DNA from 3 places in the Priestia sp. 40 genome. Region 3 is predicted to be linked to each of the others. Evidence: riboswitches for the same ligand, from Rfam matches in the RefSeq annotation. Region 3 holds a riboswitch; each other region holds the start of a gene.
What was found. A riboswitch is a leader RNA that binds a small molecule or an ion and turns the genes downstream of it on or off. The one in region 3 is predicted to bind thiamine pyrophosphate.
Positions count from the first base shown of each region.

Region 1: it holds a riboswitch for thiamine pyrophosphate, as region 3 does, so the genes downstream of both, ACO1DI_RS15235 (acetylornithine deacetylase) here and thiM (hydroxyethylthiazole kinase) in region 3, are expected to answer to the same signal.
Region 2: it holds a riboswitch for thiamine pyrophosphate, as region 3 does, so the genes downstream of both, thiT (energy-coupled thiamine transporter ThiT) here and thiM (hydroxyethylthiazole kinase) in region 3, are expected to answer to the same signal.

Region 1 covers NZ_JBMPZA010000015.1:60,224-63,504, forward strand. The annotation lists gene ACO1DI_RS15235 (acetylornithine deacetylase) at 1-1,272, opposite strand, end outside; TPP riboswitch at 1,387-1,489, opposite strand; gene ACO1DI_RS15240 (MupG family TIM beta-alpha barrel fold protein) at 1,709-2,719, opposite strand; gene ACO1DI_RS15245 (PTS transporter subunit EIIC) at 2,716-3,281, opposite strand, start outside.
Region 2 covers NZ_JBMPZA010000019.1:76,699-79,979, forward strand. The annotation lists gene ACO1DI_RS21965 (amino acid permease) at 1-827, opposite strand, end outside; lysine riboswitch at 930-1,114, opposite strand; TPP riboswitch at 1,289-1,389, shown strand; gene thiT (energy-coupled thiamine transporter ThiT) at 1,422-2,030, shown strand; gene ACO1DI_RS21975 (ethanolamine ammonia-lyase reactivating factor EutA) at 2,187-3,281, shown strand, end outside.
Region 3 covers NZ_JBMPZA010000016.1:19,204-22,484, reverse strand. The annotation lists gene ACO1DI_RS18500 (TetR/AcrR family transcriptional regulator) at 1-493, shown strand, start outside; gene ACO1DI_RS18495 (MFS transporter) at 590-1,801, shown strand; TPP riboswitch at 1,993-2,101, shown strand; gene thiM (hydroxyethylthiazole kinase) at 2,176-2,982, shown strand; gene thiE (thiamine phosphate synthase) at 2,996-3,281, shown strand, end outside.

The sequences.
Region 1 (3,281 bases), on a different contig from region 3:
CTTATGCGTATGCAGCCACGTATAAATGAACTGCACCATCACTTTTGTATATTGAACAAGCTGATTAATATCTAATTGTTCGTTCACAGCATGTGCATTTGCTAAATTTCCCGGACCGTAAATAGCCGCCGGAATTCCCGCATCAGCTAGCCATCCCCCGTCTGTTACGCTAGTTGACACATCAATTGGAGGCTTTTTCCCTTCCATTTGTTCATGAGTCTTTGCAAGCAGCTGCACTCCTGCATGATTTTCATCAATTTCTAATGACGGAAAGATTTCTCCTCTGTCTTCAATCATCGATGTGCCTCCCCATTCAAAGGTTGGCAGATTGTCTTTTAACCATGGATCCGCTTTTGCAATAGCTAAAATGTATTCTTCCACTTCTTTTGATACTTGGTCGTACGATTCATTGGGATAATAGTGAACGGTGATCCACAGCCTGCATTCATCTGCAATAAAAGCAGCATGTCTTCCGCCTTCGATTACTGCTGGATTAATCGTATTTGTCCCTGGCAAAAATCCTGGATAGCTCTTTGTAACAGCCCAGTGACGCTCCAATTCTTGCAGCCCTCCGATCACTTTTGCCATCTTTTCAATAGCGCTTGCGGCTAAAAGCCCTCCTCCAGCATGAATCATACTTCGGCGTGTACCGTCATGATAGGTTTTACTGCTTTTTATCGTAATCCATCCCGTGATCACTCCGCCTTGACCTTGAATATGTAAATCACTCGTATCCGCTACAAGCGCAAAGTCAGCTGTATACCCTTTCTGACAGCATTGCAGCGTACCTGCCTCTCCTACTTCTTCTCCTACAACGGATTCAAAAATCAAGTCTCCCGGCAGTTTGATTCCTGCTTCCGTTAAAAGCTGAACTGCAAACAACGCTCCTGCCAAGCCGCCTTTCATATCAGCAACTCCGCGTCCGATGATTTTATTGTCTTTCACGACAGCTTCAAACGGATCTGTTTCCCATTTTTCATTTTCTTGTACCTCAGCAACATCCATATGACCGTTAATAATCAGGCTTTGATAGTCAGCTGATTTTTGTCCTTTTAACGTACCCACTACGATGGGGTCGTTAGAATATAAGTCCCACATATCAATGGAGAAACCGCAGTTTTTAAGAAAATTCGCTACGTGCAGCTGCGCTTCACGAGAATTTCGTGCAGGAGGCGCTGGCGTTTTATACGAAACAAGCGTTGTTAATAACTGGATTAACTCTCCTTTGCGCTCCTCTACCTGTTTGACAAGCAAATCAATTGTTTCTTCCATTTATGACACCTTCCTTTACGCATAAAAAAACACTTCTTTCGCAGGAAAGAAGTGTTTTTGTTTATGTACACAAAATTATTATAACGAGTTCGTAAGGAAATCCCATACAAAACATGCATTACAATACCTCTTTCCTACGCTAGTATTACCTAGTTCAGGTTATAAGGGTTAAGACTTCTCGTCTCTCTCAGCTTCGAAAGCACCCCTAGTGGTGTTGTATCTCTATGAAATTAATCTATTATCATATGTTTACCTGTAATAGTTTTATCATAGTAAAGCGTTTTATTCAATAGAAAGGTTCATGATAGGGTAATGAAAATAGTTTCCTTTTTAGTAAAATAAAAAGCACACACCTTCTTCAAGCAGTGTGTGCTCTTTGTTTTTGTAAGATTACTAGTTAGCTATTGGCTTCTTTAAAAATACACGTTTTTTCCATTTAGACAGTAATAAGCTCAAGTTTTTGACCCGATCTCACTAACGAAAGCAGTTCATGATCTTCTTCTATCACATGCCCAATCACGTTAACATTAGCATTTGCAGGCAAATTCCTTTTAGCTATTTGAACCTCTCCTCTGTAACGTCCGTAGCCATCATTGTCCATTGTAATTGCTCCAATTCCGCGCTCGACTGTATGATATGGCGGCACTGGTTCTACAGATCGTGTATCCACCAAACGCAGAACGTCTCTTGATATATCCGGACGCACGCTGTACGTTCCCTGTATATGAGGTGAACGAATGCGTAGCGGAATAATGCGGTTTTCTTGATATTGAACTAAACGTTTTAATAAACTTGAACTGGCGTATGGATCTCCAATATAAACCTCCGTTACTCCGCATCCGTATAAATCTACTGCAGAGATAAAAGGACATCTATTACGGTCCTTCTCTCTAGTAGGAAGACCTTGATAAATAGGACCTCTCTTTTCGCCTTCTCCAGGAGTATAAGCACACACTGGAATACAAAGTTCATTGAATAAATCTGTCTGCTGTTGAAAAAACGTTTCTTCAAGCCCTGTTTCAGGCCGCGGATAAAAATTATGCCAAGCAAGCAGCTGATGATGATGAAGGCCTGCAGATAACAGCGCTTCTATTTCTTGTTTTGACAATGTACTTGCATTAAGGGCAATATAAAACTCATTCGCAAGTAAAATCGTTTCTTCTACGCTAAAGCCATCGTCTAGTCTAATACCTGATACGCCAAGTGAAGATAGAGTCATAAGGCTTTCGATACCTAAATGAACTGGTGTATCCTTGGATACATCTGCATACACGCTTATTCCACACTCTCTAGCCACATGAAGCAATTCTTTTGCCCGTTCAGCCAAATCTCCTTTTTCCTCTGGAATGTGAAGTGAAGTGAATGCGCGTGTAACGCCGCATTCACTCGCTTCTACTAATCTTTGTTTGGCATCTCTATCGTTCAAATAAAACGAAATGCCAATCATTCAAACTCCCTCGCCATTTCATCGTTAAATCCAAAGAAATAGGTACAAATAAAGCCTGCTGCGTAAGCAATAACTAATCCAAGTAAATAAAGAAGAATTTGATGCGCATGAACTAAAAACGTAAGCGGTAAACCTGATACTCCCACTGCTACAGTTGCAATATGGAAGTGCGCCTGAAACGCTCCGCCGATTCCAGCTCCAAGACAAGCGGTTAAGAATGGCCGCCCTAAAGGAAGTGTGACTCCAAAAATAAGTGGCTCTCCGATTCCGAGCAGTCCTGAAGGAAGTGCGCCTCCAATTGCTCGCTTTAAACGTTTTTTCTTTGTTTTGATATAAATAGCAAAAGCTGCACCGACCTGACCGGCTCCGCCCATTGCTAGGATAGGAAGAAGCGGATCATCTCCAATTGAATTGATAAGCTCTAAATGAACAGGAGTAAGGCCTTGATGCAGTCCCGTAATGACGAGCGGCAAGAACGTTGCCCCTAAAACAAAGCCTGCTACAACTCCTCCAACCTCTAAAACTCCTAAAAGACCTTTTGTGATTCCGTCTGAAATCAAGC
Region 2 (3,281 bases), on a different contig from region 3:
AGAGTAAACGGACTTACCCGCACATCATCACTTGCTAATGAATCCGCTGTGTATGGAATAAGCATTCCAATAACAAAAATAGCTAAAATATAAAATAACAAGATGCGCCAGAAGACTTGTTTAACTGCGCGAGGAACCGTTTTTTCCGGATCTTCACTTTCTCCAGCTGCGACTCCAAGCAACTCTGTTCCTTGGAATGAAAAACCAGCAGCCATAAAAATACCTAGTACAGTAAAGAATCCACCGTGAATCGGTCCATCACCAAGCGTGAAGTTTTTAAAACCTGGTGCTTCATTGTTAAAGATACCAAAAATCATCATAATACCAATAACTAAAAAGATGATAACCGTTACTACTTTAATTAACGAAAACCAAAATTCAGATTCACCAAATCCTTTTACAGAAAGGTAGTTAAGCCCAAACATAATTAATAAAAACAGGGCACTCCATAAAATGGAAGAAGAGTTTGGGAACCAAAATTTCATAATAAGGGCTCCAGCGGATAATTCAGCTGCAATCGTAATAGCCCAGTTATACCAGTAGTTCCAGCCGAGAGCGAAACCAAAGGATGGATCTACAAAACGAGACGCATACGTACTAAATGAACCAGCTTCAGGCATATAAGCTGCGAGCTCTGCTAGGCTGGTCATCAAAAAGTAAACCATGACGCCAATGATAGCGTAAGCTAAAAGCGCTCCCCCAGGTCCTGCTGTGTGAATTGCTCCACCACTTGCTAGGAATAAGCCGGTTCCGATGGCTCCTCCTAATGAAATCATCGTTAAGTGGCGAGATTTCAACCCACGTTTTAATTCTTGCTGCTCTTGCATAGATAAATACTCCTTTCGAATGTACGGAAAGAGACGGGATAACATAAAAAAAGCCCGCAGTATATGTGCGCGCTTTTAAATCTGAAAACCGCGTCAACCTTCCGTGAAGATAGCTCTTCACATCACTCGCATGATGTGACAGTTCTGTTCCTGTTCGGAGACAGCCCCAGCTTAAATCAACCGAGAAGTGATCTAAACTTCGGCAATTTTTCCTTTCAAGCAACATCCTCAATGTTCTCTGCATTTCCGTTACTTTACTATTAAAAACTGCGACCTCTACCTCATCGATTAGGATGAGGGTTTTTTATATTCAATTGACATAAAAGAAGTATAACAAATACTAAAACGATTGTCATTATAAAAAATAGATTCAGAAAATAGAAACATCTTTGAAATCTCTCGAATCTATTTTGTTACATATGGTATAATATACATTGTCTTTATACTACATAAATATCCAAACGTACCACAGGGGGAGCCGCCGTGCTGAGAGTGAACGAAATGTTCAGACCCTTAGAACCTGTTAGTTAACGCTAGCGTAGGAATGTGGGAATAGTAGCATATATTTGCTTACTCCTGTGTAAACCGTTTGATATGAATGATTCAAAAACAGGAGTGAGAAACGTGAATAAAGAATTACCTTTACAGGCTAAAATTGAAATAGCTATTTTTGCAGCATTGGCACTTCTACTTGACCTTTTGCCTTCCATTAAGATTGCAACGGCTGTAAGTATTTCGTTCTCCATGGTGCCCATTTTTATTATGTGCTTTCGCTGGGGAGTAAAAGGCGGGGCTCTATCTGGTCTATTATGGGGGCTTTTGCAGTTAGCGACAGGAACGGCTTATATTTTAACAGCGCTACAAACATTTATTGAATATATTGTGGCTTTTGCTTTTATAGGTTTTGGAGGTATTTTTTCACAATCTATTAAAACAAATTTAGCTACCAATAACAGATCAAAAGCTTTTGTTTTGATTGTTTTATCCCTTATTATCGGAAGCTTCGCACGTTATTTCTGGCACTTTATTGCTGGTATTATTTTCTGGGGATCGTACGCACCAAAAGGTATGTCCGCTCTGTGGTATTCTTTTTCAATGAACGGTATTTCAATGGTAGGGTCACTAATAGCCTGCTTAGTCATTCTTTCATTGTTAATTCCATCGGCATCAAGAATGATTGTAACTAAATCACATTCATCATAAGAAAAAAGACTAAATCTACCAAGATTTAGTCTTTTTTGTCATTTGTCACCTTTCTTTACACAAAAGTGTGTCAGGTTTGATAACATAGTTAGTGAAATATTCAAAAAACTGTTTTATGATAGTCAACATATTCAAACGAGATAAAGGATTGATAGCATGCTACAGAAATGGATCACGAGCATAGGTTTAGATATTGGAACAAGTACAACAAAACTGATTGTAAGCAAGCTGTTAATAGCAAATCAACAAAATCAGTTTACGCTGCCAGGCTGTCAAATTATTGATCGTCAAGTAACGTATGCAAGTTCTATCTATACCACACCTATGCTAAACGAGGTTGAAATCGATGTTCAACGATTAACGGTACTACTAGAACAAGAGTACAAGAATGCAGAAATCTCCTTAGATCAAGTGGAGGCGGGCGCTGTGATCATCACAGGAGAAACTGCTAGAAAGCAAAATGCAGAAACTATCGTTCACTATCTAGCCGAACATGCTGGAGATTTTGTTGTTGCAACAGCCGGTGCTGACTTGGAAGGAATATTGGCGGCAAAAGGATCAGGAGCAATCCAACATTCCGCTGAAACAAATGCAGTAATTGCCAATATTGATGTAGGAGGAGGCACCGCTAACATCGCTTTATGTCAAAACGGAAAAGTGATCGAAACGTTTACGCTGCATGTAGGTGGAAGATTAATTCGGCTGAATTCAGACGGCTTTGTTACCTACGTTTCACCTTATTTAACTGAATTTTTAAAAAATAATTCTTTAATACTGCGAGAAGGTGAAAAAGCAACATTTGAAAAACTCTCGTCTATCTGTCAATTACTAGCTGAAGAAACCGTGAATTATGTAAGAGCACTAATTCAAACCTCTTCGCTGCTCGTTTCTCCTCATACAAGATCTTCTATCCAACCAGAAACAATTATGATTTCAGGAGGGGTAGGAGCAATGATGGAGAAGCAAAAGCCGAAAACAGTGAGGGAAGTGGCTGTACATGGAGACATTGGTCCTCTGCTAGCGTATCAGTTTCAATCCATACACGTATCTCAAGCCGCTGAAACAACGCGCGCTACTGTCATTGGGGCTGGCATGCAAAATACAGAAGTTAGCGGATCAACCGTATACATTAAGTCTAAAAAACTGCCGCTGAAAAACATTCCGATTATAGAAATACCTGTACAGCCAGAGGAGGAGTGGAATCCGCAGCTGTTTCAAGAAAGAGCTCGAGCGTCATGCATGCAGGCTTCA
Region 3 (3,281 bases):
TGTAGAAGCTACAGGAAGCAGTAAAGGGAATATTTATTATCACTTTAAAAGTAAAGAAGGACTTTTTCTTTATTTAATAGACGAATGGGACCTTGAGTGGGAGAGAAACTGGAAAGAAAGAGAGTCTCTTTACAAAACAACAAGAGATAAGCTTTTTGGAATTGCTGAGCAAATCATTTTAGATGATTTGAATCATCCTCTTACAAAAGCCGCCGATGAGTTTTTTAACAATGAGGAAAAGGGAAGCGATATCGAAGAGCGAATTGATGAAATGGTGAAACGGCACGTGGAGTTTAACCGCGAACTTTTGCAAAAAGGCATCGATGAAGGTGAGTTTTCTCATAAAAATGCAGAGCAGCTTGCAGTGATTTTAGAAGGGCTATTTGTTGGAATGAGCCGCATGTCTCGAAAAACGAGTACGGAAAATGCCATGCAGCTTTATCATTCAGCGATCGATGTATTTTTAAACGGAATTATAGTAAGGTCTTCTTAAATAATTGGGGATACTTATTTTAGCAATGAGTAATCCCTCATTATTTTGTATCTTTATAGACCGAACGTTCAGTATTTTTGTAATCAGGAGGTTTATATGTCATTATTATTGAGAAATCGAGCGGCGATTTTGCTGCTTATGCTAAATATCTTTATTATCTTTACGGGAATCGGTCTCGTTATTCCAATTATGCCAACATATATGACGGAGCTTCATATCAACGGCAGCGTGATGGGCCTTTTAGTAGCGGTGTTTTCGCTAACTCAATTTCTGTTTTCACCTTTAGCGGGGCGGTTATCAGATTCGTTAGGGAGAAAGAAAATTATTGTAGCGGGAATGATTGTTTTTGCCCTGTCTGAATGGTTCTTTGGTTCAGTGAGTACACCTCTCTTATTATTTGTATCGAGAATGCTAGGCGGGGTCGGGGCCGCGCTTATTATGCCTGCTGTTATGGCCTATACAGCGGACGTGACGTCTGCTAAAGAACGTGCTAAAGGAATGGGCTATGTGACGGCGGCGATTACAACAGGATTTATTATTGGGCCCGGTATCGGGGGCTTTTTAGCTGAATACGGCATGCGCGTACCGTTTTATATGGCCGCAGTAGCAGGGGGCTTAGCAGCAGTGATTACGCTGTTTGTTTTGCCAGAGTCCCGCCCTGTACAAGATTCTGTAAGCAACGAAAATCCAAAGCAAGAGCGTCTGCTACTGCAGCTTATGAATTCCTATAAAGAACCTTATTTTTTAAGTTTAATTATCGTTTTTGTGACATCGTTTGGATTATCCAATTATGAAACGATCTTTTCACTATTTGTGGATCATAAATTTAGCTTTACGCCAAAAGATATTGCGTTTGTTATTACGTTTGGCTCTATTGCAGGGGCTGTTGTGCAGGTTACGATTTTTGGCTGGATTTTAAATAAGTTCGGTGAAAAAAGAGTGATTTCGTTTTGCTTGATGATGACGGGACTTTTTATTTTACTTACGCTATTTGTGCACACGTACTGGCTTATTATTGTTGTAACATTTATCGTCTTTTTAGCAACAGATATTTTACGTCCGGCAATCAGCACGCAAATGTCGATGATGGCACAAGACGACCAAGGGTATGTAGCCGGACTAAATTCTGCTTATACAAGTCTTGGGAATATTATTGGACCCGTTGTCGCAGGCTTTCTCTTTGATATAAACATTAATTATCCGTACGTATCAGCTGCACTTGTACTGCTGCTTTGTTTTCTTTTATCTTTAAGAGCAGGGAAGGATCGAAAAACAGCTGTGAGAAATCAAGCGATTCAAGAGAAATAACGAGAAGGAAAAATGATAGAATTTTTAGGGGATAGAAGACCTCCAGTAGCTTACTGGAGGTCTTTTAATGATGCTTTTAGTAAAGCTGTAAGATTTACAACACCACTCAGCCTATAGCGAAGCTTTATTTTATCGGCAAAACAGTGAAATGGTTGCAAATAAAAAGGGTTAATAGTAAACTTTAAACGTAACAAGAATAGTATGGGAGCTTGCGCGGGGCAGGCTGAGAGTACAGGGGCGCCTGTTGACCATTTGAACCTGTTGGATAATGCCAGCGCAGGGAATGTGAGTACATACCAAAGCACTTTGCGCATGCAAGGTGCTTTTTTGTCTTTTTTTGCAGTGTTAAAACTAAATGAAAAGAGTGAGAGAACATGGATATTAGTAAAATTTCAGCTCAATTAGAAAAAGTAAGAGACTTAAGTCCGCTTATTCATAATATTACGAATGTTGTGGTAACCAATTTTACAGCAAATGGACTGCTTGCCCTAGGAGCGGCACCTGTTATGGCTTATGCGAAGGAAGAAGTGGCTGATATGGCTCGAATCGCCGGAGCGCTTGTCTTAAATATGGGTACACTGACGGCTCAAGAAGTAGAAGCAATGAGAATAGCAGGAAAATCAGCAAATGAAAATGGCGTGCCGGTTATTTTCGATCCTGTAGGAGCCGGAGCGACACCGTTTCGTACAGAAGTAGCACGTCAGCTTGTAGAAGAATTAAATATTGCAGTTATTCGTGGTAACGCTGCTGAAGTTGCGAATGTAGTAGGCGAGTCATGGCTCATTAAAGGCGTTGATTCATTAGAAGGGCAAGGAGACGTCATTGAACTTGCTGAGAAAGCGGCGAACAAATTAGATACAGTGATTGTTATTACGGGTAAACAAGATGTAATCACGGATGGAAACACAACGTATACAGTAGACAACGGTCACCCGTTATTTACGAAAGTGACGGGGACTGGATGTCTGTTGACATCAATTATAGGAGCTTTCGCTGCTGTAGAAAAAGAATATGTCGAGGCAAGCGTTGCTGCTTTAAGTTTTTACGGAGTGGCAGGTGAAATCGCCGCAGCGAAAAAAGGTGAAGAAGGGCCGGGAAGCTTTCAAATTGAGCTCTTAAACCAGCTTCATCTTTTATCTGGGCAGGATATTGAATCATATGCAAGAGTACATCAACGTTAAAAGGAGCCGGAAAATGACAAACGAAGAAATCAAAAAGCTGCTGCAAGTTTATTTTATAATGGGCAGTAATAACTGTAAAAAAGATCCGAAAGAAGTATTAAAAGAAGCAATTGAAGGCGGCGTTACCGTGTTTCAATTTCGTGAAAAAGGCGAGGGTGCCCTAAAAGGAGAAGCGAAATATCAGCTGGCGAAAGAACTTCAGCAAATTTGTCAGCAGCACAGCGTTCCTTTTGTTGTGAATGATGATCTTGACTTAGCGATCCGCTTACAAGCAGATGGCGTTCATATTGGACAAGAAG